Regions from separate parts of the Pseudomonas tohonis genome, predicted to be linked through region 2. Evidence: predicted binding sites of a transcription regulator. Region 2 holds the regulator's gene; each other region holds the start of a gene.
What was found. The regulator sigma-54, encoded in region 2, starts transcription at its own class of promoters, with help from an activator protein. The targets are predictions, from matches to a motif close to ANTGGCATNNANNTTGCTNT.

Region 1 (7,845 bases), 2.0 Mb from region 2:
TCTCGTGGCCGAACAGCTCGGACTCCATCAGGTCCTTGGGGATCGCCGCCATGTTCAGGGCGATGAAGGGCGAGGCGGCGCGCGGGCTGTGGCGATGCAGTGCGTGCGCCACCAGCTCCTTGCCGGTGCCGGATTCACCGTTGATCAGCACGGTGATGTTGGAGTGGCTGAGGCGGCCGATGGCGCGGAACACCTCCTGCATCGCCGGTGCCTCGCCGATGATCTCGGGGGTGCGCGGCTGGTTGGCCGGGGCTTCCAGGCTCTGCTGCTCCTGGGCGTGCTGGTTGGCGCGCTTGACCAGGGAGACCGCCTCGTCGACGTCGAAGGGCTTGGGCAGGTATTCGAAGGCACCGCCCTGGTAGGACGCCACCGCGCTGTCCAGGTCCGAATGGGCGGTCATGATGATCACCGGCAGGCGCGGGTGCAGCTCGCGGATGCGCGCCAGCAGGTCCAGGCCGCTGGCACCGGGCATGCGGATGTCGGAGATGATCACGTCCGGCTGCTGGCGGGTCAGGCGGGTGAGCACGCTGTCGGCGCTTTCGAAACTCTGGGTGGTCATGCCTTCCTGTTGCAGGGCCTTTTCCAGGACCCAGCGGATGGAGCGGTCGTCATCGACGATCCAGACAGTTTCACTACGAGTCATGAGGATGCGGCTCCTTGTTCCAGCGGCAGGAAGATCGAGAAGACGGTGTGGCCGGGATGGCTCTCGCACTCGATGAGCCCCTGGTGCTGGCTGATGATGTTCTGGGCGATGGCCAGCCCGAGCCCGGTACCGTCCGGGCGCCCGCTGACCATGGGGTAGAAGATGGTTTCCTGCAGCTCGGGCGGGATGCCCGGGCCGTTGTCGATGATCTCCACCTTGGTCACCAGGCGGTGCCGGGTGTGGCCGATGGTGAACTGGCGCAGGGTGCGCGAACGCAGGGTGATGCGCCCGAGGCGCAGGTCGTTGTTGGCGGAGATGGCCTGCATGGCGTTGCGCACGATATTGAGCACGGCCTGGATCATCTGCTCGCGGTCGATGAGCACGTCCGGGATGCTCGGGTCGTAGTCGCGCACCAGGGTGATGCCGCCCTGGCTCTCCGCTTCCACCAGGCTGCAGACACGCTCCAGCACTTCGTGGACGTTGGTCATCGCCAGCGACGGCAGCTTGTTGGAGCCGAGCATGCGGTCCACCAGGTTACGCAGGCGATCGGCCTCCTCGATGATGACGTTGGTGTAGTCCTTCAGGTGCTCTTCCGGCAGCTCGCGGGAAAGCAGCTGGGCGGCACCACGGATGCCGCCCAGGGGGTTCTTGATCTCATGGGCGAGGCCGCGCACCAGCAGTTTGGTGGTTTCCTGCTTGGACAGCTGGGCCTCTTCCTTGGTGATGCGCAGCAGCCGGTCGCGCGGGTGCACTTCCAGCAGCAGCAGGGTGGCGCCCTTGTTGAGGATGGGCGTCACCGCATAGTCCACCGTCAGGGTCTGCCCGGCGAGGGAGGTAAGCATGGCCTCGCGCTTGGTGAAGGGGTGCGCCTGTTCCACCGCCTGGCGCAGCGAGGTCAGGGCCTCGGGCGACTCGGTGAACAGCTCGCTGATGAACTGGCCGTGGCTGCGCTGGCCGCTGACGGCCAGGAGCATCTCGGCCGCCGGGTTCATGTACTCGAGCCGCAGGTCGGCGTTGAGCAGGATCACCGCGGTGGTCAGGTTGTCGAGCAGCAGTCGGTGCAGGGCGTCGTTGATGGTCATAGGTCGGGCATCTCGGCGATGGGCAGGAAAATGCAAGAAGCAAACCAAGCCCTGAAAAGACGCGCTGGAACAGGCCGCCAGCCGCTTGCGGCTGCTTTTCAGCGCAGTGCGGCGGCATGCGGGCGAACCAAAATGGGGAGAGTATAGAAATCGGTGCAGCCTGACGCACCATTGCGGTGCGTCGCGGGATCAGAAGAACGGGAGGATGCCGATGATGCCCTTGTCCGGCTCCTTGGGCTTGTCCTTGAGCGGGCATTCGGGGCGTACGCCGTAATCGGCCTTCTTGCAGGGGCGCGCCTGGCGCTTCTGCGCCAGGGTGATGCGCATGATGTGCACCGGCTGGTTCGGCGTGCGCTCCACCACCCGTTGCTTGTCGTCGATGATCTCCACCGCCAGCTGGTGCGTGCCGCGATCGAGGTTGCTCAGCGGGAAGACCGGGCTGCGACCGGGTTCGCCCTGGGCCTTGCCGTCGAGCACCAGGCGGTAGTTGTGGCCGTCGCGCAGGCCGGGCTCGCTCATGGCGGTGACGATGAGGTTGCCCTCCATGTCGCGCACCGTGGCGTCCGGCTCGGGCACCAGGATGCGCAGCACCTGGTAGCCCAGCTCGCGGGGGATGGCGGCGGGCGGCAGCACGGCCGGGGCCGCCGGCTGGGCGGTCATGCCGTTGGAGGGGGTCAGTTCGATGCGCTCGGCGTTGCCGGGCTTGGGCCGGTCGGTGAAGACGCGGTTACCTTCCTCGTCGATGTAGGTGTAGACCTGGGCCATCGCCGGCAGGCAGGCGAACAGCAGGCAGAACAGGATCGTGCGCATGGGTCAGATGGCTGGCTTCGGAGTGGGTTTCGGAGGGGGCGGCGGGCGCAGCGCGGGGCTGCTGGTGTTGACCCGCTGCACGGTGAAGGTGATGGTCTCGCTCTGTTGCACGACCTGATCGCCCGCGAGCACCTGGACCGCGAGGCTGTGCTCGCCGCGATCGGCGTTGACCACCTGCAGGCGCGGCACGTTGACCTTCTGGCCCTCGGGCTTGCCGTCCAGCAGCAGTTGCAGCCGGTGGCCGGTGCGCAGGCGCGGCACCAGGTGCACGCCGACGGAGAAGGTGCCGTTGTTGGCGCGCAGGGCTTCGTCGCTGGGCACGTCGGTCAGGCGGAGTTCCTGATAGGCCGCCTCGGCTGCCTGGTCCTTCGCGGCGGCGGGCGGGGTGGCGGGCTTCTGCGCTTCCACGGTGTTGGTGGTGGGCAGGGTGACCTCTTCGGTCCGGGTGCCATCCGGCGGCTGGTTGGTGAAGACCGTGTTGCCGTTGGCGTCGGTGTACTTGTAGATCTGCGCCGCCGCGGGAAGCGTCAGCGACAACAGCAGGCAGGTGAGCAGGAGGCGCATGGGCCGGTCTCCTCTGGATGATGCCGCTAAGCGTTGCACCGGCGCGCCGGGCTGGCAAGTTCGGCCTGATGCGGCTGTGCGGCGCAGCCGGAAAATCGTGATCCCTCCGGTGCTGCGCTGCGCTGGCGGCGTGGCCGATGCCGAGCGCACGGGGCCCATTCCCGGGACAAAAAAAGGCCTCCCGAAGGAGGCCTCTCTAGTCCGTGCCGCTCGCGCGGCACGCTGCCTGTGCGGGCTGCCGGATCAGACGCTGTAGTACAGGTCGTATTCCAGCGGGTGCACGAAGGTGCGCACCTTGATTTCTTCTTCGCTCTTCAGCTCGATGTAGGCATCGATGAAGTCGTCGCTGAACACGCCGCCCTTGGTCAGGAACGCACGGCCCTTGTCCAGTTCTTCCAGCGCCTCTTTCAGGCTGCCGCAAACCTGCGGGATCTCTTTCGCCTCTTCCGGCGGCAGGTCGTACAGGTTCTTGTCGGCGGCATCGCCGGGGTGGATCTTGTTCTGGATACCGTCCAGGCCGGCCATCAGCAGGGCGGCGAAGGCCAGGTAGGGGTTGGCAGCCGGGTCCGGGAAGCGCGCTTCGATGCGGCGTGCTTTCGGGCTGGATACGTACGGGATGCGGATCGAGGCGGAACGGTTGCGGGCGGAGTAGGCCAGCATGACCGGTGCTTCGAAACCCGGAACCAGACGCTTGTACGAGTTGGTCGACGGGTTGGTGAAGCCGTTCAGGGCCTTGCCGTGCTTGATGATGCCGCCGATGAAGTACAGGGCGGTGTCGGACAGGCCGGCATAGCCTTCACCTGCGAAGGTGTTCTTGCCGTCTTTGGCGATCGACAGGTGCACGTGCATGCCCGAGCCGTTGTCGCCGTACAGCGGCTTCGGCATGAAGGTGGCGGTCTTGCCATAGGCATCGGCCACGTTGTGCACGCAGTACTTCAGGGTCTGGACTTCGTCAGCCTTGGCAACGAGGGTGTTGAACTTCACACCGATTTCGTTCTGGCCGGCAGTCGCCACTTCGTGGTGGTGAACTTCGATGACCAGGCCCATCTCTTCCATGGCGTTGCACATGGCGGTACGGATTTCGTGGTCGTGGTCGCACGGCGGAACCGGGAAGTAACCGCCCTTGACGGCCGGGCGGTGGCCCTTGTTGCCGCCTTCGACGTCCTGGTCGGTCATCCAGGAGCCTTGCTCGGAGTAGATCTTGAACATGGAGCCGGAGATGTCGGACTTGAACTTCACTTCGTCGAAGATGAAGAACTCGGGTTCCGGGCCGACGAAGACGGTGTCACCGATACCGGTGGTCTTCAGGTACTCCTCGGCGCGCTTGGCGATGGAGCGCGGGTCGCGGTCGTAGCCTTGCATGGTGCTCGGCTCGATGATGTCGCAGACCAGGATCAGGGTCGGCTCTTCGGTGAACGGGTCGAGCACGGCGGTGCTGTCGACCGGCAGCAGGATCATGTCGGAGGCTTCGATGCCTTTCCAGCCGTGGATGGACGAGCCGTCGAACATCTTGCCCACTTCGAAGAACTCGTCGTCGAGTGCGTCGCGTGCCGGCATGGTCACGTGGTGCTGCTTGCCTTTGGTATCGGTGAAGCGCAGGTCTACCCACTTCACGTCATGGTCTTTGATCAGTTGAAGCGACTTCGACATGGTGTCCTCCAGGTGAATGGGGAGCTGGAAAAGTTGAGCCCCCAATAAAAGGTGAAGCCGGGGCGGCATAGTCCGCCAGGGCAACCTGCCTCACAAGGGAGCAAATTGCGTGCCAGTGCCCTGGAATGGGCAAGCGCCCTAGAACACAGGCAGGCCGGGGGCTGAAGATCGATTGTGTACAGTTTTGCGCACCAATTCCGTGCTCCGCACGTCGTGATTGCACCTGTTTGGTGCGCACTCAAGGGGTGTGATTGATTTTGGTCAAAGCTTGAACAATTTCCGCTATAATCCGCGCCCCTCTTTTTCCGTTGTCCCAGCAAGCGCTGTTTTCATGAAACTCATCATCAAGGTCTTCCCCGAAATCACCATCAAGAGCCGGCCGGTGCGCAAGCATTTCATCCGCCAGCTCGCGAAGAACATTCGCGTGGTGCTGCGTGATCTCGACCCGGAAGTCGAAGTGAGCGGCATCTGGGACAACCTGGAGCTGGTTACGACGCAAACTGATCCGAAGCTCCTCGCCGAGATGATCGAGCGCCTCACCTGCACCCCGGGCATCACCCACTTCCTTGAGGTCAACGAGTACCCGCTCGGTGACTTCGACGACGTGCTGGAAAAGTGCAAGCTGCACTACGCCGACCAGATCCCCGGGAAGATCTTCTCCGTGCGCTGCAAGCGCGCCGGCAAGCACACCTTCACCTCGATGGAGCTGGAGAGCCACGTGGGCAGCCGCCTGCGTCGCGAGTGCAACGCCGCCGGCATCTCGCTGAAGAACCCGGAAGTGGAAGTGCGCATCGAGGTGCGCGACCAGCGCCTGTTCGTCATCCACCACCAGCACGACGGTCTCGGCGGCTACCCGCTGGGTTCGCTGGAGCAGACCCTGGTGCTCATGTCCGGCGGTTTCGATTCCACCGTCGCCGCCTACCAGATGATGCGTCGTGGCCTGATGGCCCACTTCTGCTTCTTCAACCTCGGGGGCCGCGCCCACGAGCTGGGCGTGATGGAAGTGGCCCACTACCTGTGGGAGAAGTTCGGCCGGTCCCAGCGCGTGCTGTTCATCAGCGTGCCGTTCGAGGAGGTGGTGGCCGAGATCCTCGGCAAGGTCGACAACAGCCAGATGGGCGTGATCCTCAAGCGCATGATGCTGCGGGTCTCCACGCGCATGGCCGAGCAGTTGCGCATCGAGGCGCTGGTCACGGGCGAGGCCATCTCCCAGGTGTCCAGCCAGACCCTGCCGAACCTCTCGGTGATCGACTCGGCCACCGACATGCTGGTGCTGCGCCCGCTGATCGCCAGCCACAAGCAGGACATCATCGACACCGCCACCCGCATCGGCACCGCCGAGTTCGCCAAGCACATGCCCGAGTACTGCGGCGTGATCTCGGTGAACCCGACCACCCGCGCCAAGCAGAGCCGCATCGAATACGAAGAGGCGCAGTTCGACATGGCCGTGCTGGAGCGTGCCATCGAGCGTGCCCGCCTGATCCCCATCGACCGCGTGATCGAGGAACTGGGCCAGGACCTGAAGGTAGAAGAGGTCGGCGAGGCGTTGCCGGGCCAGATCGTCATCGACATCCGCCATCCGGATGCCCAGGAAGATGAACCGCTGGAGCTGCCCGGCATCGAAGTCCAGGCCCTGCCGTTCTACGCCATCAACAGCCGCTTCAAGGAACTGGACGAAAACCGTCAGTACCTCCTGTATTGCGATAAAGGCGTCATGAGCCGCCTGCATGCTCACCACCTGCTCAGCGAGGGGCATGCCAATGTGCGCGTTTATCGCCCGGCCTAAACAGCCCGGGCTGTACGGCGGCAGCATCCGCCACCGCCCCCCCGACCAGTGGGCGGGCTGAATCGAACGTTTTTCATACAGGCCGCCTAGACTCAGCGGCGAACCGAATCCTCTGATCGAGATACACAAGTGATCGAAAAACTACGCAACATCGCCATCATCGCCCACGTCGACCACGGCAAGACCACCCTCGTCGACAAGCTGCTGAAGCTCTCCGGCACCCTCGACCGCAAAGAAGCGGAATCCGAGCGCGTGATGGACTCCAACGACCAGGAGAAAGAGCGCGGCATCACCATCCTGGCGAAGAACACCGCCATCAAGTGGAACGGCTACAACATCAACATCGTCGACACCCCCGGCCACGCCGACTTCGGCGGTGAGGTAGAGCGCGTGATGTCGATGGTCGACTCCGTGCTGCTGGTCGTCGACGCCCAGGACGGCCCCATGCCGCAGACCCGCTTCGTGACCCAGAAGGCCTTCAAGGCCGGCCTGCGTCCGATCGTCGTGGTCAACAAGATCGACCGTCCGGGCGCGCGCCCTGACTGGGTCATCGACCAGATCTTCGACCTGTTCGACAACCTCGGCGCCACCGACGAGCAGCTCGACTTCCCGATCGTCTACGCCAGCGCCCTGAACGGCATCGCCGGTCTCGACCACGAGAAGATGGACGACAACATGGACGCGCTGTTCCAGGCGATCATCGACCACGTCCCGGTTCCGGACGTCGACGTCGACGGCCCGTTCCAGATGCAGATCTCCCAGCTGGACTACAACAGCTTCCTCGGCGTGATCGGCATCGGCCGCATCGCCCGCGGCAAGATCAAGTCCAACACCCCGGTGGTCGCCATCAGCGACGACGGCACCAAGCGCAACGGCCGCATCCTTAAGATCATGGGTCACTCCGGCCTCCAGCGCGTCGAAGTCGCCGAAGCCGAAGCCGGCGACATCGTCTGCGTCAGCGGCATGGAAGAGCTGTTCATCTCCGACACCCTGTGCGACCCGCAGAACGTCGAAGCCCGTCCGCCCCTGACCGTCGACCAGCCGACCGTGAGCATGACCTTCCAGGTCAACGACTCGCCCTTCGCCGGCAAGGAAGGCAAGTTCGTCACCAGCCGCAACATCAAGGACCGCCTGGAGAAGGAACTGCTGCACAACGTCGCCCTGCGCGTCGAGGCGGGCGAGTCCGCCGAGAAGTTCAAGGTCTCCGGCCGCGGTGAACTGCACCTGTCCGTACTGATCGAGACCATGCGCCGTGAAGGCTTCGAGATGGCCGTGGGCCGTCCGGAAGTGGTGATCATCGAGAAGGACGG
Region 2 (7,845 bases):
GGACAAGATGGCGGTGCTCGACGAACTGCTCGCGGAGCTGGGCCTGGACTACCAGCAGGTCGCCTACCTCGGCGATGACCTGCCCGACCTGCCGGTGATCCGCCGCGTGGGCCTCGGCATGGCCGTCGCCAGCGCCGACGGCTTCGTCCGCCAGCACGCCCACGGCACCACCCAGGCACGCGGTGGCGAAGGCGCCGCACGCGAATTCTGCGAACTGATCATGCGCGCCCAGGGCAGCCTCGACGCTGCGCAGGCCGCCTACCTCTAGGTCCAGAACATGTCGAAGAACTTCCGCCTCGCCCTGATCCTGATCCCGGTCGCCGCCCTGCTGATCGCGCTGGGCTACTGGAACATCCGCCCGGAAAGCTTCATGGAGCGCCAGGCCAGCGCACAGGCGGACGAGAACGCCATCGACTTCTACGTGGTCAATGCCTCCAGCGTGCAGTACCAGGAAGACGGCAAGCGTCACTATGAAATGACTGCCGCCAAGCTGGAACACGTCAAGGCCAGCGACGTGACGCTGCTGACCAATCCGGACCTGCAGCTCTACCGCGGCACCGAATTCCCCTGGCACGTGCAGAGCGAGCGCGGCGAAGTCAGCCCCGAAGGGGAGCAGGTGGAACTGATCGACAAGGTCCGCGTGGCACGCACCGATGCCAAGGGCCGGCCGACCATTCTCACCACCAGCCGCCTGACCGTGTTCCCGGACAAGCAATATGCGGAAACCCAGCAAGCCGTTAGAATCGACGCCGCCAACGGGGTTACCACGGCACAAGGAATGAAAGCGTACTTGAATGACAGCAGGATGATCCTGCAGTCCAACGTAAGAGGCCAGCATGAGGTTCGTTAAAACCCTCCCCCTACTGCTCAGCCTGGGTGCTGCACTCGGAAGTGCCAGCGCCTGGGCGCTGCCCAGCGACCGTGATCAGCCGATCCGGGTCCAGGCCGACAGCGCCGAACTCGACGACAAGCAAGGCGTGGCGGTCTATCGCGGTGATGTCGTGATCACCCAGGGCACCCTGAAGATCACCGGCGACACCGTGACCATCACCCAGAACGCCCAGGGCGAGCTGGAGGTCTTCACCTCGGTCGGCAAACCTGCCTACTACGAGCAGAAGCCTGCGGTGGACAAGCAGATCGTCAAGGCATACGGCATGACCATCCAGTACTTCGCCGCCAACGAGCGCATCGTGCTGATCGACCAGGCCAAGGTGATCCAGGAAGGCAACACCTTCGAAGGCGAGAAGATCGTCTACGACACCCAGCGCCAGATCGTCAACGCAGGTCGCGCCACCGGCACCAATGTCGGCACCCCGCGCCCACGCATCGACATGGTCATCCAGCCGAAGAAGAAAGAGCAGCAAGCGGGACAAGCACAGTAATGGCGACCCTCAAAGCCCAGCACCTGGCGAAGAGCTACAGGAGCCGCCAGGTGGTACGTGATGTCAGCCTGTCCATCGACAGCGGCCAGATCGTCGGCCTGCTCGGCCCCAACGGCGCCGGCAAGACCACCTGCTTCTACATGATCGTGGGCCTGGTGAAGGCCGACCAGGGCCGCGTACTGATCGATCAGCAGGACGTCACCCACCAGCCCATGCACGGCCGCGCCCGCGCCGGCATCGGCTACCTGCCTCAGGAAGCCTCGATCTTCCGCAAGCTCAGCGTGGCCGACAACATCATGGCCATCCTCGAGACCCGCAAGGAACTCGACCGCGCCGGCCGCCATCGCGAGCTGGAGAGCCTGCTCCAGGAATTCCACATCAGCCACATCCGCGACAGCATCGGCATGAGCCTGTCCGGTGGTGAGCGCCGCCGCGTCGAGATCGCCCGCGCCCTGGCCACCGCCCCCAAGTTCATCCTGCTCGACGAACCCTTTGCCGGTGTCGACCCCATCTCCGTGGGCGACATCAAGCAGATCATCCACCACCTCAAGGCGAAGGGGATCGGCGTGCTGATCACCGACCACAACGTCCGCGAGACCCTGGATATCTGCGAAACCGCCTACATCGTGAATGACGGCCAACTCATCGCCGAAGGCAGTGCGGAAGAGATCCTGGCCAACCAACTGGTCAAGGAAGTCTACCTGGGGCACGAATTCCGCCTCTGAAGGCCAGCCCTTGCACGCAGAAGTTGCGAGCAGTAGAAAAATCATTCAAGGTCAGGCATATAATTTGCTTCCTGGTGGCGCCTCGGCGCCCTGTAGTGGATGGCGCATGCGCGCCGGCGAATAAGGTGCTAAGCCCCCTGCCATGAAACCATCGCTAGTCCTGAAGATGGGCCAGCAGCTGACGATGACCCCGCAGCTGCAACAGGCCATCCGCCTACTCCAACTGTCCACCCTGGATCTGCAGCAGGAAATCCAGGAGGCGCTGGAGTCCAATCCCATGCTTGAACGCCAGGAGGAAGGAGAGGACTTCGACAACTCCGACCCCATGGCCGAAAGCGAGCAGCAGCCCAACTCCGCCAGCCAGGAATCCAGCTTCCAGGAATCCAGCGTCCCCACTTCCGAGAGCGAAAGCCTCGAAGACGGGGAATGGCACGAGCGCATCCCCAGCGAGCTGCCCGTCGACACCGCCTGGGAAGATGTCTACCAGACCAGCGCCAGCAGCCTGCCCAGCTCCGACGACGACGAGTGGGATTTCACCTCCCGCACCTCGGTCGGCGAGAGCCTGCAGAGCCACCTGCTGTGGCAGCTCAACCTGGCGCCCATGTCCGATACCGATCGCCTGATCGGCGTCACCCTCATCGACTGCATCAACAATGACGGCTACCTGGAGGAAACCCTCGAGGAAGTTGTGGAGGCCTTCGACCCCGAACTCGAGATCGAGCTCGACGAAGTCGAGGTTGTCCTGCGCCGTATCCAGCAGTTCGAGCCGGCGGGTGTCGGCGCTCGCGACCTGCGCGAATGCCTGCTCCTGCAACTGCGCCAGTTGCCGCCTAAGACTCCCTGGCTGAGCGAAGCGCAGCGCCTGGCGGGCGACTATCTCGACCTGCTGGGCAGTCGCGACTACAGCCAGCTGATGCGCCGCATGAAGCTCAAGGAAGACGAGCTGCGCCAGGTGATCGAGCTGATCCAGGGCCTCAATCCGCGTCCCGGCTCGCAGATCGAGGCCAGCGAACCCGAATACGTCGTGCCGGATGTCATCGTGCGCAAGCACAACGAGCGCTGGCTGGTGGAGCTGAACCAGGAAGCCGTCCCTCGCCTGCGCGTGAACCCGCACTACGCCGGCTTCGTCCGCCGGGCAGACTCGAGTGCCGACAACACCTTCATGCGCAACCAGCTGCAGGAAGCACGCTGGTTCATCAAGAGCCTGCAAAGCCGCAACGAGACCCTGATGAAGGTGGCGACCCAGATCGTCGAGCACCAGCGCGGTTTCCTCGAGTACGGCGACGAGGCGATGAAGCCTCTGGTACTGCATGACATTGCCGAAGCGGTGGGCATGCACGAGTCGACCATTTCGCGCGTCACCACCCAGAAATTCATGCACACCCCCCGTGGCATATACGAGCTGAAATACTTCTTCTCCAGCCACGTCAGCACCTCCGAAGGCGGTGAATGCTCGTCCACCGCCATCCGCGCGATCATCAAGAAACTGGTCGCTGCGGAAAATGCCAAAAAGCCGTTGAGCGACAGCAAGATCGCTGGTTTACTGGAAGCACAGGGTATCCAAGTGGCCCGCCGCACAGTCGCCAAGTACCGGGAATCCCTCGGGATAGCGCCTTCCAGCGAACGCAAGCGGCTGATGTGACGCGGATTGATCCACGCCAAAGTGTTCCGGTGGCAGGCCCGTTAGCCTGTCTCTTACACACGGGCAATAAGGAGAAAGCGGTATGCAAGTCAACATCAGTGGACATCAACTGGATGTGACCGACGCCCTGCGCGACTATGTCGTCGAGAAGTTCGACAGACTGGAGCGCCACTTCGACAAGATCACCAATGTGCAGGTGATCATGCAGGTGGAGAAACTGAAGCAGAAGATCGAAGCCACCCTGCACATCGCCGGTGGTGAGGTCGTGGCCAATGCGGAGCATGAAGACATGTACGCGGCCATCGACCTGCTTACGGACAAACTCGACCGCCAACTGATCAAACACAAGGAAAAGCAGCTGAACCGCCAGCAGGGCGCAACCGCCCGCTGACATTCCCCTTCCTATGATCCGACTTGAGCAAATCCTGACCCCCGGCCGTTCCCTCGTGAACGTGCCGGGCGGCAGCAAAAAACGTGTCCTGGAACAGATCGCCAACCTGGTTGCTCGCGAACTTCCCGACCTCGACTCGCAAGATATCTTCGAAAGCCTGATCGCCCGGGAGAAACTCGGCTCGACAGGTTTCGGCAACGGTATCGCCATCCCCCATTGCCGGCTTCCCGGCTGCGCCGCGCCCATCAGCGCCGTGCTGCGCCTGGAGGCCCCCGTCGACTTCGACGCCATCGACGGCGCCCCGGTGGACCTGCTGTTCGTACTGCTGGTCCCCGAAGCCGCCACCGACGAGCACCTGGAATTGCTCCGCCAGATCGCCAGCATGCTGGACCGCACCGAAGTGCGCGACCGCCTGCGCGTGGCGCAGAGCAGCGACAGCCTGTATCAGGTGGTAGTGGACGTCCAGAACGGACGCTAGGACCTTGCCATGCGCCTGATCATCGTCAGCGGCCGTTCAGGCTCAGGCAAGAGCACCGCCCTCGATGTCCTCGAGGACAACGGCTTCTACTGCATCGACAACCTGCCCGCCGGCCTCCTCCCCGAACTGGCCGAACGCGCCCTGCTGCAGACCGAGCTGCTGCATCCGCAGGTCGCCGTGTCCATCGACGCGCGCAACCTGCCCAGCCAGCTCAAGCGCTTCCCCGAATTGCTCGAAGAGGCCCGCGCGCGCCATATCCAGTGCGACGTGCTGTACCTGGACGCGGATGACGAGACCCTGCTCAAGCGCTTCTCCGAAACCCGCCGGCGACACCCGCTGACCAACGAAGACCGCTCCCTGGCCGAAGCCATCCTCGACGAGTCGAAGCTGCTCGCGCCCATTTCGGACCTGGCCGATCTGAAGATCGATACCACCCACCTCAACCTCTACCAGCTGCGCGACAGCATCAAGCTGCGCCTGCTGAACAAGCCCGAGCCGGGAACCGCCTTCCTCGTCGAATCCTTCGGTTTCAAACGCGGCATGCCGGTCGACGCCGACCTGGTATTCGACGTGCGTTGCCTGCCCAACCCCTATTGGAAGCCCGAGCTGCGCGACCACTCCGGCCAGGATGCCGTCGTCGCCGAATACCTAGCCGCCCAGCCGGATGTCGAGGAGATGTACCAGGACATCCTCGGCTACCTGAACAAATGGCTGCCGCGCTTCGCCGCCAGCAACCGCGCCTATGTCACCGTCGCCATCGGCTGCACCGGCGGCCACCACCGCTCCGTGTACCTGGCCGAACGCCTCGGGCAGGCACTCAAACCCAACCTGAAGAACGTCCAGGTTCGCCACCGCGACCTCAGTTAAAGGATCCCCGCCGCGATGCCAGCCTGTGAAATCACCATCATCAACAAACTGGGGCTGCATGCCCGTGCCGCCGCCAAGTTCGTCGGCGTCGCCGGCCGCTATCCCTGCCAGATCCGCGTCGGTCGCAACCCGGAAAGCCTGGTGGACGGCAAGAGCATCATGGCCGTGATGATGCTCGCCGCAGGCAAGGGCACCGCCATCCACCTGCACACCGAAGGCGAGCAGGACGACGATGCGCTCAACGCGCTGATCGAACTGATCAACAATCGCTTCGACGAAGGCGAGTGAAGACAGGCCTCCACCCGGCGGCGCCAGGCACGCAGCGCAAGCGGACACACCGCCGCGCGACGCCTCACTGCGTCGCCGCCTGAAGCATCGGCCGATCAGGCCAGCGCCGTATCCAGCACCATCATCAGACAGAAGCCCGCCGCCAGCCCCAGGCTCGCGGCGGTCTCATGCCCCTTGCGGTGGCACTCCGGAATGATTTCGTGGGTCACCGCGAACAGCATCGCTCCCGCCGCCAAGGCCAGGCCCCAGGGCAACAGCAGCACCGACACCTGCACCAGCCAGGCGCAAAGCAACGCGAACAGCGGCTCGACCACCCCGGATGCCGCACCGATCAGCATCGCCCAGCCCCGTGACATACCCGCCCCCGCCAATACCAAGGAAATGATCAGCCCCTCCGGCAGGTCCTGCAGCGCGATGCCCAATGCCAGGCCATCCGCACCCGCCAGCCCGGCGCCCGCTGCCACCCCCACGGCCATGCCCTCGGGGATGTTGTGCAGGACGATGGCGATGACGAACAACAGGATGCGCGGCGCCAGCACCAGGCGATCGGTTCGCGTGTCGACCTCCAGCTGCCGCTCCGGCAACAACCTGCCAAGGCCGAACAGTGCACTGGCGCCCAACAACAGGCCGAGGCTCATCAGGAACCCCGCCGACCAGCGGGAGAAGCCCAGCTGCCCGGCAGACTCGAGGCCGGGGATCAGCAACGAGAACACCGTCGCCGCCAGCATCACACCGGCACCGAAACCCAGCAGGGTGTCGGAGGTACGCGCCGAGATGCTGCGCATGAACAGCACCGGCAAGGTCCCGACTGCGGTGCCCAACGCGCACAGCGCGCCCGACTTCAGGGCATGCCAGAGATGGGGCTCCAGCGCACGCTCGGCAACCAGCACCGCCTGCCAGCACAGCAGCACGCAACCGGCGAGCATCACACAGAGCCCCAGGACCTGGCGCAGGGAAAGCCCGCTCGGCAGCAGGGGCAGCATGGCGCCCCGGCCGGGCGGGTGCAGGCGCTCTTCGACGCCCAGGCCGTGCAGGTCGGATTCGGGCATCAGGCCATCGCCTCACGGTATCGACGATCGACTTCGGCCCAGTCGATGACGTTGTAGAACGCACCGATGTATTCGGGGCGTCGGTTCTGGTAGCGCAGGTAATAGGCGTGCTCCCAGACGTCCAGCCCGAGGATCGGCACGTGCCCCTTCATCAGCGGGCTGTCCTGGTTGCCGCTGCTCTCCACCACTAGGCGCTTGTCCGGCGTCACGCTGAGCCAGGCCCAGCCACTGCCGAAACGCGTCAGCGCCGCCTTGGTGAAGGCTTCCTTGAAGGCGACGAACCCGCCCAGCTCGGCCTTGATGGCCGTCCGTACCGTGCCGTGGGGCTCACCGCCGCCACTGGGTGACATCACGGTCCAGAACAACGAATGGTTGGCATGGCCGCCGCCGTTGTTGATCACCGCGGCGCGCAGCGGCTCGGGCACCTCGGCCAGGCGCCGCAGCAGCGACTCCACGGGCAGTTGCCCGAGAGGGCTGCCCTCCAGCACGGCGTTGAGGTTGTTGATGTACGCCTGGTGGTGCTTGCTGTGATGGATCTCCATGGTCTGCGCGTCGATGTGCGGCTCCAGGGCGTCGTAGGCGTAGGGCAGCGTGGGCAGGCTGTAGGTCATGGTCGGGTCCTCGTTCAGTGGTAGTAGCGGCTGCGGGCAAGGTGCGGCGTCGCCCGCGACGAGTGCCCAGGGGCGATGCCGAGCAGGCGATCGGTGCGGGGATAGGCGCCGTGCTCCTGGATGAACTGCAACAGGCTGCCGTAGGTGCAGCGGCTGTGGCGCAAGGCGACGTCGCGCAATGTCTCGGGCAGGCCCGGGTCGCGCAGCACCTGCAACAGGCGCTCGTGGCAGGCGCAGAGGTTCTCGGCGGTCTCCTCCGGCTGCCCGAGCATCAGGTGCAGGTCGGCCAGGTTGTGGTGCGAGACCACGAACGCCGCCACCGCCTGGTCCGGGTCAGGCCAGCGCTCAAGGAGCATCTGCGCCTGGGCCAGGGCCTGCAGGTAGCGCTCGCGCGCCTCGATCCATTCACCGG
Region 3 (7,845 bases), 3.0 Mb from region 2:
GCTGGCTGCGCTCGTTGAAGGTGATGATCAGCGGGTCGTGGTTTTGCTGCAGCAGACGAAGATTGGCAAGGATCTCCACCGGCGCCTTGAGCACCTTGGGTGGTTGGGGGCCATCTTCTTCGATAAACGCATTGGACACGGTCCAGGACTCTCCAAGCACGAATGACTTCCGGCACTAGCATACTGGCATCGTGCCGGTAATGTCGTCGTACCTTTATTGTTATCAGGCCTGGCTGAGCGGGCGCTGTCGCGGGATTCTAGCGGCACCGCCACGGCTGTCATAGAGGCTGGGAGCATCCTGACCACGCAGAATCGCCAGGGTGCTGCCGACCGAGGCCTGATTCGCACGAATCAGCCGGCCATTGCGCTGGTTGGCGGTCTGGCATTGCTCGAGCACGGCGCTCAGTTCCTCGCTGCGGGCGATCAGGTCGGCCCCCAGCGGCGAGGTTTCGGCGAGCTTGTGCAGGCCGGCACGGTCGGCGGTCAGGTCCAGCGCAAGGAGGGCTTCGGTGCGCTCTTTGCCATGGGCATCGAGCAGGGCGAGCAGGGGCTGCTTGTCGGCGAGGATCTTTTCGAGATGGCCCAGGTCACGCTCGGTGAGGGCCTTGAATTCGGTATCGATCAGCTCAAGCAGACGCTGGGCGTGGCCGATATCGTTGGTGAACAGGTCGAGCAGGATAGTGTCTTGCATCGCGGGCTCTGGGGATTGGGCGTCCAATATCCCCAGCGCTGCCATGGGACTAGCGCTGGGATTCGAAGTCGAGCAGTTTGCTGGCCACGCGCTGACTGTCTACCTGATAGGAGCCGTCGGCAATGGCCTGTTTGATTTTTTCGACGCGTTCCTTGTCCACGGTGGGCAGGTCACGCAGTTTGTCGGTGGCTTTCTGCAGGTTCTGCGCATCGCTGCTGAGCTGCACGTTCTCACCGGTCTTGGCGGTCTTGGCCGCGTCGGTGGTGGCAGCCTGCGACGGAGTCGTCGAGCTGGAGACGGCTTCGTTCTTGCCGCCGGCCTGGGCGTTGCTCGTACGGCCCGTACCGGGCGGCGTAGCGGCGTTATTCAGCCGGTTGAAGTCGATGACCATGATGCAGAACCTCTGGGTGTTTGGACGCTTACCGACGCTATCGGCCATGCCCAATGAAACTTTAGGCAAATTTCCGGACTTTTTTTCCGGGCCTGGAAGTGACGTCGGAACGGCACTTTACACGAGATGACGTATTTACATACAAGACCCGTGCCTACATTGCGACTTCGACCTGGCCCGGGCCTACCACCCGGGCTTTGACAACGCGCTTGGACTGCAGGTTGCGTACTCTTATCTGCTGCCCCGGCGAGCCGTCGGACAGGGCCTCGCCGGGCATGCGCACGCTGATGCTGCTGCTCCTGGCGGTGATCACCACCTGGTCGCCCTTGCGGATCACCTCTGCGGTCTCCAGGTGCACCGGCGCCAGCACCTGGTCGGCGACCACGGCGCGGGTCAGCTTGAAGCCTTCGGCCTGTGCGGGGTCGGTGAGGTAGCCCTGGTTGAGCAGGCCCACCTCGCGTTCCACCAGGTTGTAGTCATCCGAGGTGACGACCGCCCCCCTGCGCAGCGGACGGGCTACTACTATTACTTCCCGGAACAGCCGCACCTGCGCGGGGACGTAGATGCTCCACGGCGTGCTGCCTTCGCAGCGCACGCTGACGGTGACCCGGCCGATGGGTTGTGCCGGGCTTTCCAGTGCGACCGTCAATTCCCTGTCGCAGGCGGCGAGACGCAGGCGCGGGTCGAGACGGTTGATCTGAATGTCGTAACGACCCTGGATATTGTTGGTCTGCAGATAATCCTCCACCGTGAACTCAAGAAAGCCTTGGGTGGAGCCGATAAGGACTTCGGGCGAAGTGAGTTCCTCAGCCGAGGCGCCGTTATGGCCGAGGCCGAGCAAAACAAGTAAAAGAGCCTTAAAAAGATGGCGGCGTTGTGCCATCGTGTGTCGGAAAATCGTCGTCATAGCGTTCATATCAAGATCAAAAGCAAGGCCCGTGCCGCCTGCTACTCTAAGGCGAAGCGTGCTGAAGCTAATAACGGGAGAGTCCTGGCATGGCCGGTGTATTGGATTCGGTTAACCAGCGTACGCAACTGGTCGGTCAGAACCGGCTGGAGTTGCTGCTGTTCCGGCTGGATGGGACCCAGCTCTACGGGATCAACGTGTTCAAGGTGAAGGAGGTGCTGCAATGCCCCAAGCTCACCATCATGCCCAAGTCGAGCCCGGTGGTTCGCGGTGTGGCCAATATCCGCGGGGGCACCATTCCCATCCTCGACCTGGCCATGGCCACCGGTCGACGCGGGCTGGATGACCTGAAGAACAGCTTCGTCATCATCACGGAATACAACACCAAGGTTCAGGGTTTCCTGGTGCGCTCGGTGGAGCGCATCGTCAACATGAACTGGGAGGAGATCCATCCGCCACCCAAGGGGACCGGTCGTGAGCACTACCTGACCGCGGTCACCCGGGTCGACAAGAACCTGGTGGAGATCATCGACGTGGAGAAGATCCTCGCCGAGGTCGCACCGACTTCCGAAGTCATTTCCGAGGGCGTGATCGACCAGAACACCCAGGCCAGTGCCGTCACCAAGCGGGTGCTGATCGTCGACGACTCGTCGGTGGCCCGCAAGCAGCTGATCCGCTGCCTGGAGACGGTGGGCGTCGAGGTCACGGCGCTCAACGACGGCCGCCAGGCGTACAACTACCTGCACGACATGGTCGAGCAGGGCAAGGCGCCGGAGAAGGAGTTGCTGATGATCATTTCCGACATCGAGATGCCGGAAATGGACGGCTACACGCTGACGGCGGAGATCCGAGGCGATGCGAGAATGCAGAAACTGCACATCCTCCTGCATACTTCGCTCTCCGGCGTGTTCAACCAGGCGATGGTGAAGAAGGTCGGCGCGGATGATTTCCTCGCCAAGTTCCGACCCGACGACCTGGCGGCGCGGGTGATCGAGCGGATCAGAATCGCTGATGGCGGCTGAGGGATGACTCCCCCAGGAAACAGATATGAATGAGGCGGGCCTAGTGTCTTCAGGTAACTTGGATTTCGAGCAGTTCCGGACCTTCCTGGAAAAAACCTGCGGCATCCTGCTGGGAAGCAACAAGCAGTACCTGGTATCCAGCCGCCTTAACAAGCTGATGGAGCAGAACGGCATCAAGACCCTGGGGGAGCTGATCCAGAAGATCCAGGGTTCCCCCCGAGGCGGCCTGCGCGAGCAGGTCGTCGATGCCATGACCACCAACGAGACCCTGTGGTTTCGCGACACCTATCCCTTCGAGGTACTGAAGAGCCGGGTGTTGCCGGAGATGATCAAGGCCTCGCCCAATCAGCCGCTGCGCATCTGGTCGGCGGCCAGTTCGTCCGGGCAGGAGCCGTTCTCCCTGTCCATGGCGATCGACGAGTTCGAGAAGACCAACCTCGGCCAGCTCAAGGCCGGCGTGCGCATCGTCGCCACCGACCTGTCCAGCGCCATGCTCGCCGCCTGCAAGGCCGGCGAGTACGACAGCCTGGCGATGGGGCGCGGGCTCTCCCAGGAGCGCCTGACCCGTTACTTCGACCCCAAAGGGCCGGGGCGCTGGGTGGTCAAGCCGGCGATCCGCAACCGTGTCGAGTTCCGCCCGCTGAACCTGCTGGACAGCTACGCGGCACTGGGCAAGTTCGACATCGTCTTCTGCCGCAACGTGCTGATCTACTTCTCCGCCGAGGTGAAGAAGGACATCCTCACGCGCATCCACGCCACGCTGAAACCCGGCGGCTACCTGTTCCTCGGTGCGTCCGAGGCGCTCAACGGCCTGCCGGACCTGTACCAGATGGTGCAGTGCAGCCCGGGGATCATCTACAAGGTCAAGTGACCCGCGGATGAAATGAAGAAGGGAGGCGAAAGCCTCCCTTTTCATTGGCACCGCAACGGTGGCGCGTACCCTCAAACCAGCGTGCGGGTCACGTTGATGTTGCCCTGGGTCGCGTTGGAGTAGGGGCACACCACGTGCGCCTTGTCGATCAGGTCCTTGGCCACGGCCTTGTCGACGCCCGGCAGGGAGATGCGCAGCTCCACCTCGATGCCGAAACCCGTGGGCAGCGTGCCGATGCCGACGATGCCTTCGATGGACGCGTCGTCCGGCAGGGCGACCTTCTCCTTGCCGGCCACGAACTTGATGGCACCGAGGAAGCACGCCGAATAGCCGGCCGCAAACAACTGCTCGGGGTTGGTTCCTTCACCTCCCGGCCCGCCCAGTTCCTTGGGCGTGGTCAGCTTCACATCCAGCACGCCATCGGACGAAACGGCACGGCCTTCACGGCCGCCGTAGGCTTCGGCGTAGGCGCGGTACAGGGCTTTTTCGATGGGCATTTCGATCTCCTCGGGTTCGTCGATCAAGGGGCGATGGCGGCGTTGCGCAGCGGCTGCCGCCAAGCGGAAACCAAAGCCTAGACCACGTGGGCAAAAGGAGAGGGCAGGGCGGCGATCGCCGCTGGCGGCCATTGCCGCCCAGCGGCAAGATCGCCCAACCGCGTTGCCGTCGGCACCGGCAAAAGCGGTAATGCCTTGCCGTTGCCGCTTCGATTGCCGCTCGGATTTATATCAAGTCATTGAAAATAAAGGGTTTTAAAAGTTGGCACAGCCTTTGCTGAATGTCAGGCAGACAAACCGAACTGCCACTCGGCAAAGGTCAGAGACATGAGCATCAGCTTCGAAAGCGCCCTTGGCATCCATGAAAAGGCCCTCAACTTCCGCACCCAGCGTGCCGAAGTGCTGGCCAACAACATCGCCAACGCCGACACGCCCAACTACAAGGCGCGTGACCTGGACTTCAAGGCCGTGCTCCAGCAGCAGGTGGAGAACAGCAAGGGCACCTTCCATGCCAACCTGACCAACGAGCGCCACATCGCCGCCGAAGGCGCCAGCCTGTTCGACGAAAGCCTCAAGTACCGGATTCCGTTCCAGCCCTCGATCGACCAGAACACCGTCGACCTGCAGCAGGAACAATCGACCTACACCGAGAACTCCATGCAGTTCCAGGCCAGCTTCACCCTGCTCAACAGCAAGTTCAAAGGGCTGGTCAGCGCCCTGCGCGGCGAATAAGAGGAGATCACACCATGTCACTGTCCAGCGTCTTCAACATTGCCGGCACCGGCATGAGCGCCCAGAGCACTCGCCTGAACACCATCTCCAGCAACATCGCCAACGCCGAGACGGTGTCCTCCAGCATCAACCAGACCTACCGTGCCCGTCACCCGGTCTTCTCGACCATGTTCCAGAGCCAGCTCAACAGCGAGGGCGGCAGCAGCGGCTCGCTGTTCGCCGGCGAGGACGAATCCGGTCGTGGCGTGCAGGTGCTCGGTGTGATCGAAGACCAGAGCGCCCTGACCCCGCGCTACGAGCCGAACCACCCGGCTGCCAACGCCGATGGCTACGTGTACTACCCCAACGTCAACGTGGTGGAAGAGATGGCCGACATGATTTCCGCCAGTCGCGCCTTCCAGACCAACGTCGAAATGATGAACACCGCCAAGCAGATGATGCAGCGCGTGCTGACCCTGGGTCAGTAAGGCGCGAGTGAGGGAACAAGATGAGCGTTGACAGCGTAAGCGGAACTTCGAGCAGCTCGGTCCTCGACCAGTACAAGCTCAAGGACAACGACAAGACCAAGGACAGCTCGCTGGGCAAGGACCAGTTCCTGCAGCTGCTGGTGGCCCAGATGAACAACCAGAACCCGCTGGACCCGCAGACCAACAGCGAGTTCGTCGCGCAACTGGCCCAGTTCAGTACCGTGGAAGGCCTCGACAACCTGAACACCAGTGTCGAGAGCATCCTTTCCAGCACCCAGTCCTCGCAGGCGCTGCAGGCGTCCTCCCTGGTCGGCCGCAAGGTCATCGTCACCACCAACAAGGCGGTGGTGGACACCAGCGAGACCATGAAGGGCAGCATCAACCTCACCGGCGCCAGCACCAACGTCTACGTCAACGTGCTGGACAGCAAGGGCAACACCGTCAACCGCATCAACCTGGGCGCCCAGAGTGCCGGCCAGGTCAGCTTCATGTGGGACGGCAAGGATTCGAGCGGCAACGTCGCGCCGAACGGTACCTACACCTTCCAGGCCGAGGCGGCCATCGACGGCAAGACGGTGGCGATGTCCACCAACCTGCCGGCGAACGTGGACAGCGTCACCCTCGGCCTGAATGGCGCCGAGATGACGCTCAACCTCGCCGGGCTGGGCAGCGTCGCACTCTCCAAGGTCAAGGTCATCGGTCAATAATCGTCGGCGGCGCCGGCGTTACAGGAGCATCCCATGTCGTTCAATATCGGACTCAGCGGCATCCGTGCCGCCTCCAGTGACCTCAATATCACTGGCAACAACATCGCCAACGCCGGCACCGTCGGCTTCAAGCAATCCCGTGGCGAGTTCCAGGACCTATACTCGGCCTCCGTGCTCGGTTCCGGCAGCAAGACCATCGGCAGCGGCGTGCTGCTGGGCAACGTCGCCCAGCTCTACAACCAAGGCACCATCGACTACACCGAGAACGCCCTCGACCTGGCGGTGAACGGCAACGGCTTCTTCATCACCAGCAACAACGGCGCCATCAGCTACACCCGCGCCGGCTACTTCGGCACCGACAAGAACGGCTACATCGTCGACAACAACGGCTATCGCCTGCAGGGCTACTCGGTGGATGCCAACGGTGCGCTGCAGAGCGGCGTGGTCGGCGACCTGGTGATCCAGACCAACAACCAGCAGCCCAAGGCCACCACCACCATCACCCAGCCGTTCAACCTCAACTCCACCAACACGGTGCCGACCAAGACGCCGTTCGACCCGGCCGACCCGACCACCTACAACTCGTCGACCTCGGTGAACATCTATGACGCCCAGGGCAACGCCCACGTCATGACCCAGTACTTCGTCAAGTCGGCCACCCCGGCCAACTCCTGGACCATGAACGTGCTGATCGACGGTCGCAACCCGACCAACCCGGCCAGCACCGCGCCGATCAGCACCACGGTGGGCTTCACCAGCTCCGGCCAGCTCGACACCAGCACCTTCACCGGCACGGGCGGCTTCACCGTCAACGCCGACGGCACCCTGGGCATCACCGGCTGGGTGCCGGCACAGTCCAACGGCGCCACGCCGCCGGTCTGGAGCGCCAACGGTGCCGCCGCCGCGCCGACCATCAGCTTCGATATCCGTGGCTCGACCCAGTTCTCCAGCGCCTTCGCGGTGACCAAGGTCGCCCAGGACGGCTACACCACCGGCCAACTGTCGGGCCTGGAGATCGACGACGAGGGCAACATCTTCGCCCGCTACACCAACGGCCAGTCGAAGATTCAGGGCCAGGTGGTGCTGGCGAACTTCGCCAACGTCCAGGGCCTGACCCCGGTGGGCAAGACCTCCTGGGTGCAGTCCTCCGAATCCGGCGAGCCGGTCATCGGCACACCGCGTTCCGGCACCCTGGGCGCCCTGCAGTCCGGCGCCCTGGAGGCCTCCAACGTCGACATCTCCACCGAGCTCGTCGACCTGATCGTGGCGCAGCGCAACTACCAGGCCAACGCCAAGACCATCGAGACCGAGAACGCGGTCACCCAGACCATCATCAACCTGCGTTGAGTGGTGCTTGCCGCCCGGGTCATCGGGCGGCAAGGACCTTGCCGCTGGCGGCAGCCCCTCGCCGCCACGGCATTCGAAGGCCCCTTGCTTGGGCCTTTTTCTTTTGCATTTTTTCTTATGTATCAGTGGCTTGTACTGGTTTTTCCGTTTCTGGCACAGCAATTGCTGAATAGCCTGCAAAGAGTCAGCGGGCGTCAAAAGCCCACTCGGAGA
Region 4 (7,845 bases), 1.0 Mb from region 2:
CGTCCCAGGACCTGCGCGCCGTGCAGGAACTGCTCGGCCATGCGGACATCTCCACCACGCAGATCTACACCCACCTGGACTTCCAGCACCTCGCGGCGGTCTATGACAAGGCCCATCCCCGGGCCAAGCGGAACAAGGCGAGCGACGAATGAGCATCCAGCTGATCACCTTCGACCTCGACGACACCCTCTGGGACGTCGCCACCGTGATGCACGGCGCCGAGGCGGCGCTGCGCGAGTGGCTGGCGCTGCAGGCACCGAAGCTGGGCCCGGTGCCCATCGAGCACCTGTGGGCGATCCGCGCGCGGCTGCTGGCGGACGAGCCCGGGCTCAAGCACCGTCTCAGCGAGCTGCGCCGGCGCATCCTCTTCCATGCACTGGAAGAGGCCGGTTATCCCCGTGACGAGGCGGGCACCCTGGCCAGCCGCGGCTTCGAGGTCTTCCTCGAGGCACGCCACCGCATCGACCTGTTCCCCGAGGTGCACCCGACCCTGGAGATTCTCGCCAACCGCTATCGCCTGGCGGTGATCACCAACGGCAACGCCGATGTGCGCCGCCTGGGACTGGCCGACTACTTCCAGTTCGCCCTGTGCGCCGAGGAGCTGGGCGTCGGCAAGCCCGACCCGCACCCCTTCGAGGAAGCCCTGAAACGCGCCGGGGTCGCGGCCGAGCGGGCGGTCCACATCGGCGACCACCCCAGCGACGACATCCACGGCGCACGCAACGCCGGGATGCGCGCCATCTGGTTCAACCCGCAGGGCAAGCCCTGGGAGGGCGAGACCGATCCTGACGCGGAAATTCGCAGCCTGGCGGAACTGCCGGCCCTGCTGGGCCGCTGGAACACCCCGGGCTGAGTACCCGGCGCCCATGAAAAAGCCCGCTGAACGCGGGCTTCTTCATGGGGCGACGAACCTCAGATGGGACGGCTGCCGTACTTGCTGTCGGGCTTCTTCGGCGGGTCGGCGACCACGTTGGGCTCGACCTCCTGCACCTTGCCGCCACGCGCCAGGAATTCCTCCATGGCCCGTGCGAGCGCATCGCGCTCCTTCTGCTTGGCTTCGATGCTCGGCAGTTCCTCGACCTCTACCGCCGCCTTCTTGCTCTTGCCGGCAGGCGCGGGGGATTCACTGTCGCTTTCGCTGTCGCCGTCGTCGCTGTCTTCGGCTGCGGCGAGCTCCTCGCCCTCATCCTCGTCGGATGCCTCGAGCTCGTCTTGTTCCAGATCTTCGTCGCTCATGTTCTACCTCTTGTCTTGCCAAAGCAGGTTAGTTATAGCCCAGCCGCGCCAGCGCGCTAACGCCACTGGAAAAAAATCAGATCGCCTCGCCATTGAGCGTGGCGACTACCCGACGTGCACCGCCATGATCGCGATGTTCCCCCAGGTAGATGCCCTGCCAGGTCCCCAGCGCGAGCCGCCCTTCCTGTATCGGCAGCGTCAGCTGGCAGCCCAGCAGGCTCGACTTGAAATGCGCCGGCAGGTCATCCGGGCCTTCGTAGTCATGTTCGTAGCCACCTTCCCCCTGGGGCACGAGGCGATTGAAGAATCGCTCGAAATCGCGCCTCACGGAGGGGTCGGCATTCTCATTGACGGTCAGTGATGCCGATGTGTGCTGCAGCCACAGGTGCAACAGACCGACACGACAGCGTCGCAGTTCCGGCAAGTTCGCAAGCAGTTCATCGGTCACCAGATGAAAGCCCCGCGGTCGCGCGCCAAGGGTGATCAGTGTCTGCTGCCACATGCGCGTCTCCCGCTGCGAAGTCGTCCGGCGCGCATTCTAGCGCGGCTCCAGAAAAAGCAAAGGGCGCCTTGCGGGCGCCCTTCGTGGCTCGTGTTGCAATCTCTGCCGACGCCGCGTGGCGACGGCAACCTCGAGCGAGCCAGGGCCCCAGGTCCGGCGGCACCGGGCCGCCGTGGAACGGCCCGGCACTTGGGCCGGGCCCCGCCGCTTACAGGTTGTAGCCGCGCTCGTTGTGCTGCGCCAGGTCGAGGCCTACGGTCTCTTCCTCTTCGCTTACACGCAGGCCGATCACCAGGTCCAGGACCTTGAGGATCACGAAGGTCACGACAGCGGTGTAGATCACGGTGAAGGCGACGCCCTTGAACTGGATGAACACCTGGCTGGCGATGTCTTCGACGGTGCCGAAGCCACCCAGGGCCGGGGCCGCGAACACACCGGTCAGCAGCGCGCCGATGATGCCGCCGATGCCGTGCACGCCGAAGGCGTCCAGGGAGTCGTCGTAGCCCAGCTTGCGCTTGAGGCTGGTGGCGCTGAAGAAGCACAGGACGCCAGCGGCCAGGCCGATGATCAGGGCACCCATCGGGCCGACGGTACCGGCAGCCGGGGTGATGGCGACCAGGCCTGCGACCACGCCGGAAGCGATGCCCAGGGCGCTCGGCTTACCGTGGGTCAGCCACTCGGCGAACATCCAGCCCAGGGCGGCGGCGGCGGTGGCGATCTGGGTCACCAGCATGGCCATGCCGGCGGTGCCGTTGGCGGCGACCGCGGAGCCGGCGTTGAAGCCGAACCAGCCGATCCACAGCATGGCGGCGCCGACCAGGGTGTAGCCCAGGTTGTGCGGGGCCATCGGGGTGGTCGGGTAGCCCTTGCGCTTGCCCAGAACCAGGCAGGCCACCAGACCGGCGACACCGGCGTTGATGTGCACCACGGTGCCGCCCGCGAAGTCCAGTACGCCCCAGTCCCACATCAGGCCACCGTTGCCGCTCCACACCATGTGGGCGATCGGCGCGTAGACCAGGGTGAACCAGATGGCCATGAAGATCAGCATCGCGGAGAACTTCATGCGCTCGGCGAAGGCACCGACGATCAGGGCCGGGGTGATGATGGCGAAGGTCATCTGGAAGGTGATGAACACGCTTTCAGGGAAGGCGGAGGTCAGGCTGTCGACGGTCAGGCCGGACAGGAAGGCCTTGCCGAAGCCACCGACGAAGGAGTTGAAGTTGACGACGCCCTGTTCCATCCCGGTGGTGTCGAAGGCCAGGCTGTAGCCGTAGATGACCCAGAGGATGCTGATCAGGCCGGTGATGGCGAAGCACTGCATCATCACCGAGAGGATGTTCTTGGAACGCACCATGCCGCCGTAGAACAGCGCCAGGCCGGGGATGGTCATGAACAGCACCAGCGCGGTCGCGGTCAGCATCCACGCGGTATCACCACTGTTCAGCACAACCTCGTCGGCGGCCATGGCCAGGCCGGGGGTGACGAGGGACAAAAGGGCTCCTAGCCCTGCGGCTTTACGCAGAGTCATGTTGTTTTCTCCTGGGGCGTTGGGGTTCGGAGGCTTAGATCGCGTCTGTGCCGGTTTCGCCGGTACGGATACGGATGGCCTGTTCCAGATTGACGACGAAGATCTTGCCGTCACCGATCTTGCCGGTGTTGGCTGCCTTGGTGATGGCCTCGATCACGCGATCCAGCTGATCGTCGGCGATGGCGACATCGATCTTCACCTTGGGCAGGAAATCGACCACGTATTCCGCGCCACGGTACAGTTCGGTGTGACCCTTCTGGCGACCGAAGCCCTTGACCTCGGTAACGGTGATGCCCTGCACGCCGATCTCGGACAGCGACTCGCGCACGTCATCGAGTTTGAACGGCTTGATGATGGCAGTGACTAGCTTCATGAAACTCTCTCCCGTATTGGTGGACTTGCCCCAGGAAAAACGACCCCGGCTCAAGTCTAAGCGCAGTGTCTGGCTTTGTAACGCGTCGAACCGCCCTGGCTCGGCCACTTCGAACGCAAACCAACCGCTTCCGGCGAAACACTCCCCCGCCTCGCCCGACACACCGGTACTGCATCGGTGCATGCGTCATGAGCCCTAAAGCAGAAAGCTTGCCAGCTCCATCAAAAGCGCTTCTTTTCAAGCAGATACTGGCCGTATGCCCCCTCGGCGCCCGTTGCGGCACCGGCGACACGCACCAACTTGGCGCAGCGGATGATCGGCCGTTGCTCAAAAATCGTGCGCCGTCCATCCGGATCGGCCTGCCACCGCCCGTGGTAGACTGCGCACCGCCTGTCCATGGAAGTCCATCATGCTGCCGCCCAAAGCCCTGCTAGACGCCCTCGGTGCCCACGCCTCCCGCCTGTTCAGCGGTGATACCCCGCTGCCGCGCGCCGAATTCGAAACCCAGTTCAAAGCCCTGCTGCAGAGCGCCTTCAGCAAGCTCGACCTGGTCAGCCGCGAGGAATTCGACAGCCAGATGGCCGTCCTCGCCCGTACCCGCGCCCGCCTCGAGGCCCTGGAAGCCAAGGTCGCCGAGCTCGAAGCCACGCCGACACCGCCGCCGACCGAATGACCCGGCGGCCGGTGACAGCGATCAAGGAGTGATCATGTCCCTGGCCCTCGTCCACAGCCGCGCCCAGGTGGGCGTGGAAGCGCCGGCCGTCACGGTCGAGGCGCACCTGACCAACGGCCTGCCCTCGCTGGCCCTGGTCGGCCTGCCGGAGACGGCGGTGAAGGAGAGCAAGGACCGCGTCCGCAGCGCCATCCTCACCAGCGGCTTCGAATTCCCGCTGCGCCGTATCACCCTCAACCTCGCTCCCGCCGACCTGCCCAAGGTCTAAGATGTTTTAATATTTGATAGCGGTTTTGGCATCTGAGAATATCGTGCTCTTTTTATGAGAATAGATTGCTCAGATGACCCGCGAGGTTTATCACGAACAACTCCACAAGGACGGCCTATGGCGCATCAAGAACTTTAGGTACTTGGTGAAGCAGAGCTATGCGGACGTGGAAGATCTGCGGCTCGAAGTCGTCATCGGAAAGGTAACGGAGCCCGGTGAGCAACCGAGGCAGGAGGCGGATGATATCGTCCCTGTGCCGATAGGCGACCTGCCGTCGCTGAGGCGAAATGGGCTCATACGCGATGGGTTCCTGCTTCGCACCGACTACCAGTTGGTGGAGGCCAGAAAGAAACGCCTCACCCTTGATCTCTCTCGCGCAAATCTGACGTTCTTCAAACGCTTTGCTGAAGAAAACTCAGAGGCAATAATCCCAAGAACAAAATCAAGCGCAGAGGAAGATAACGAAACGGTTTATATGGGCATAGGCCATAACGGTGACCGCTACGGCGTCATTATTCCATCCGTAGACATTTTTCTTTTCTTCTATGCGAACTCAACATTCCTGACGGAGCTTGTACTTAGCGAGCACATTCTTAATCCAGAGCTCAGCATTTATGACAAAGAAAAATCCGTTACAACTGGCCCGCATAAAAAAATCTGGTTAAAGAAGGGTGTACCTGAGCAGATAGTAGATTTTTTGGCGGCGTTGCTCTTCGATGAATATGCCCTCGGAGCAGCAAAAGCCATTTTCACAGACAGGGGACCTGACGGCCAATCGTCTAAGCGATGGCCTATACGGGCGGCTCCTCCAACGGAAGGAAAAGTCGGCTTTAAACTGCTCGGCAGGAATATTGGCAAAAATCGACTTCTAGTTACTCAAATATTAAGCTGTGACTGGGTACCCGCTATTGGTTCCATAGAATGGGACCGGGATGGGAGATCTAGCACTACGTCAACAGGAAGGGGTTCAGAAATGGTCCCCTTGGCACTGAACAACATTGAGCCCGCCGAACAGATTATTGATGAAGGCGTGGACCGTAGGAAGGCTAGAAGCCCGGTGTATGCACCGCACATTGACCAGCGCTTTCCAGGCCTAAAGAAAATTCCCGTCAAACGCTCGCCGAAGCCAGATCCGACTGAGAAGGAAGGCGGAAAATACGTCAAAAAAAATGTATCTGTTGAAGTGGCCACTACTGCACCTGGCGGCCCCGACTCAGAAAAGAAACGTAAAGCTGAAGTCAGAGGAAAAGCAAAAAATCCTGCAGGCACCACAGAGAAAGACAAGGAGCTCGAGAACTTTCAGCTAACTTCGAATGATGTGCAGAATCAAAGCATCGCAACAGCGATAATTTTGTTCAAAGCGCATGAGTACGAGCTAGCGGAGGTCTGCTTTCTCACTGAGGGATTTCAGCCCAAAGAACTAGCTATAGACAAAAATAATCGGATCCCGCTTTGCTTACTTCCCTCGACGCACGATGGCAAAGATAAAGCCTGGCTTTACAGCGACGAACTTAAAGTACGGCAACGTGTAGCTGTCATGGCCAGGGTCGAGTTCGACGGTAAGGTTCGATACGTATTCGAGCTACAAATGCGATTGAACCAAGCTATTTCAACTGGCGTCATTTGGACAGAGTCGGAAGATGAAATCCCAGAAGGGCTTCTCTACGAACTTTTACTGGGTTTTGCAGACCCCACTGGTTCCGATGCACTCATGCGCTCAACGGCTCGGGACAATTTGCAATGGGGCCGATGCAAACACAATCATAAAATCCAAATCGACTGGAAACATCCGGAACTGTTTGCGGATGATTTTCTGAGCCGACTGTTCAGCCAACCTCAAGCGGCACCACGATCGACTAGGTCTCGCCGCCCGCGCTGACGCGAGATTCCGCTGCTTCATTCGATCCCTTTGCACGCTCACTTCAGCGACGAGCTGAAGACAGGCCCCATTACCCCGATGGGCAACGTCTCAGCCTGCTCCTCAATTTTCCCGGCCAGGATGACGTCGTCCAATGTTGGATAATGCCGCAAGAGGAATTTAGCGTCGTGGCGCACCTTCTCCGGCAGGGTGCCATCTCGAGAAAGCGCGACAAGGAATTCCCGCGTATTCACCACTGCCCGAGAGCGCTCGTTGGGCATTGTCATAGTCACCTCCCCAGAAGGCATAGAGCCACAACTCATGTCCTGACTCCTAGCTAAGCGTAGACCGGGCCAGCTACCAGACCACATCACGACTGATCGCCATAGCCATCCAGAACGGAAGTAAATGCCGGACAGAGCGCAGCTCCTGCCAATCCGCCGGGGATAGCAGCTTGCGCAGCTTTTCCATCGCATGACTTATATGCGCCTCACCTAACCAAGCGAGCGCCCGAATTACCGCCCCAGGGCGCGTCGCACCGAGCGAGAGCATCCACTTAGGAACGCGCCTGATCTCGACCTTCGACTTGCCCAACGTGAGCGTGCGCCCTCGCCCGCGGGTGAAGAACACAGACATAACAGGTACCTGGGTGGTCAGCCCAAGGCCGTTAGCTGCTCGCGCGCCACTGTCTGTGATTACGTCTTGGGTCTTTTGAGCCAGAGCCTGGACGACCTTCTCTAGCGCCGGAGCCCTTGTCCCAAACCTGCTCGTAACTGGCGCCACATACAGTCCACGCACCACGCGAAGAAGCAGCCCAGCTTTGGCCAGTCTGGAAAATGCCTGGTCCACTGCAGCCCGACTTCCGAGATGAAGAAAATCCTTTGCGGCCAGCATCCCCCCCTCGGGCAGCTGCCTGCTTTGCTCCAAGATGGTTTGAGGAAGAGTTTTCATCGCTTTCGAGCCGGTGTGTTCTTTCGATGTCAGAAATCTATTCCACTTTCTGACATTGGTCAAATAGTAACCACGCCAACCTTCGAGCTCTCTCTGTGACGGGACAAAGCCGGCAGACACTCCGAGCGTGGACTTTGGCTCAGCCTGGCTGCAGTCGGGCACTCACTTGGCGCCTGATGAGACCTCTGCCATGCTGCCTGCTCAGAAGAAACTAGTGATCAACTCACGCTATCCCGCCTGGCCTGGCATCAAGGTCATAGAGGAAGAGGACTTCCTCTATGACCCAAGAATGCTTCAGAAACAGCCTTAAACCGCAGCCGGAAGCGCCGGCTCAGCGACACCAGCCAACTCCTTTCGGTCGTCATGAACCAGCAGCAGAAGCTCCGCAAGTGGTATCCTGAGCCTCTGCCCATGAGCTTCCTCTCCCGGCTATAGATACCGGTGACGAAACATGGT

Region 1: the regulator sigma-54 is predicted to act here: its motif matches at 4,847-4,866, upstream of glnA (glutamate--ammonia ligase).
Region 3: the regulator sigma-54 is predicted to act here: its motif matches at 4,641-4,660, upstream of flgB (flagellar basal body rod protein FlgB).
Region 4: the regulator sigma-54 is predicted to act here: its motif matches at 3,837-3,856, upstream of glnK (P-II family nitrogen regulator).

Annotation. Positions count from the first base shown of each region.
Region 1 is NZ_AP023189.1:6,230,221-6,238,065, reverse strand. It holds gene ntrC (nitrogen regulation protein NR(I)) at 1-643, opposite strand, end outside; gene glnL (nitrogen regulation protein NR(II)) at 640-1,725, opposite strand; gene HSX14_RS28540 (DUF4124 domain-containing protein) at 1,915-2,535, opposite strand; gene HSX14_RS28535 (DUF4124 domain-containing protein) at 2,539-3,099, opposite strand; gene glnA (glutamate--ammonia ligase) at 3,343-4,749, opposite strand; gene thiI (tRNA uracil 4-sulfurtransferase ThiI) at 5,081-6,535, shown strand; gene typA (translational GTPase TypA) at 6,665-7,845, shown strand, end outside.
Region 2 is NZ_AP023189.1:1,395,731-1,403,575, reverse strand. It holds gene HSX14_RS06510 (KdsC family phosphatase) at 1-268, shown strand, start outside; gene lptC (LPS export ABC transporter periplasmic protein LptC) at 278-850, shown strand; gene lptA (lipopolysaccharide transport periplasmic protein LptA) at 837-1,382, shown strand; gene lptB (LPS export ABC transporter ATP-binding protein) at 1,382-2,107, shown strand; gene HSX14_RS06490 (RNA polymerase factor sigma-54) at 2,250-3,749, shown strand; gene hpf (ribosome hibernation-promoting factor, HPF/YfiA family) at 3,832-4,140, shown strand; gene ptsN (PTS IIA-like nitrogen regulatory protein PtsN) at 4,154-4,618, shown strand; gene rapZ (RNase adapter RapZ) at 4,628-5,485, shown strand; gene HSX14_RS06470 (HPr family phosphocarrier protein) at 5,501-5,773, shown strand; gene HSX14_RS06465 (ZIP family metal transporter) at 5,869-6,756, opposite strand; gene HSX14_RS06460 (superoxide dismutase) at 6,822-7,433, opposite strand; gene HSX14_RS06455 (tetratricopeptide repeat protein) at 7,448-7,845, opposite strand, start outside.
Region 3 is NZ_AP023189.1:4,394,480-4,402,324, reverse strand. It holds gene HSX14_RS19925 (flagellar brake protein) at 1-139, opposite strand, end outside; gene HSX14_RS19920 (flagella synthesis protein FlgN) at 224-691, opposite strand; gene flgM (flagellar biosynthesis anti-sigma factor FlgM) at 741-1,082, opposite strand; gene flgA (flagellar basal body P-ring formation chaperone FlgA) at 1,237-1,998, opposite strand; gene HSX14_RS19905 (chemotaxis protein CheV) at 2,079-3,011, shown strand; gene cheR (protein-glutamate O-methyltransferase CheR) at 3,055-3,882, shown strand; gene HSX14_RS19895 (organic hydroperoxide resistance protein) at 3,954-4,379, opposite strand; gene flgB (flagellar basal body rod protein FlgB) at 4,707-5,111, shown strand; gene flgC (flagellar basal body rod protein FlgC) at 5,126-5,578, shown strand; gene flgD (flagellar hook assembly protein FlgD) at 5,599-6,285, shown strand; gene flgE (flagellar hook protein FlgE) at 6,319-7,632, shown strand.
Region 4 is NZ_AP023189.1:345,901-353,745, reverse strand. It holds gene xerC (tyrosine recombinase XerC) at 1-152, shown strand, start outside; gene HSX14_RS01630 (HAD family hydrolase) at 149-853, shown strand; gene sutA (transcriptional regulator SutA) at 913-1,236, opposite strand; gene HSX14_RS01620 (secondary thiamine-phosphate synthase enzyme YjbQ) at 1,313-1,738, opposite strand; gene HSX14_RS01615 (ammonium transporter) at 1,947-3,266, opposite strand; gene glnK (P-II family nitrogen regulator) at 3,301-3,639, opposite strand; gene HSX14_RS01605 (accessory factor UbiK family protein) at 4,049-4,312, shown strand; partial or broken gene HSX14_RS01600 (magnesium chelatase domain-containing protein) at 4,347-4,574, shown strand; gene HSX14_RS01595 (hypothetical protein) at 4,654-6,459, shown strand; gene HSX14_RS01590 (BPSL0761 family protein) at 6,498-6,725, opposite strand; gene HSX14_RS01585 (DUF6088 family protein) at 6,796-7,551, opposite strand.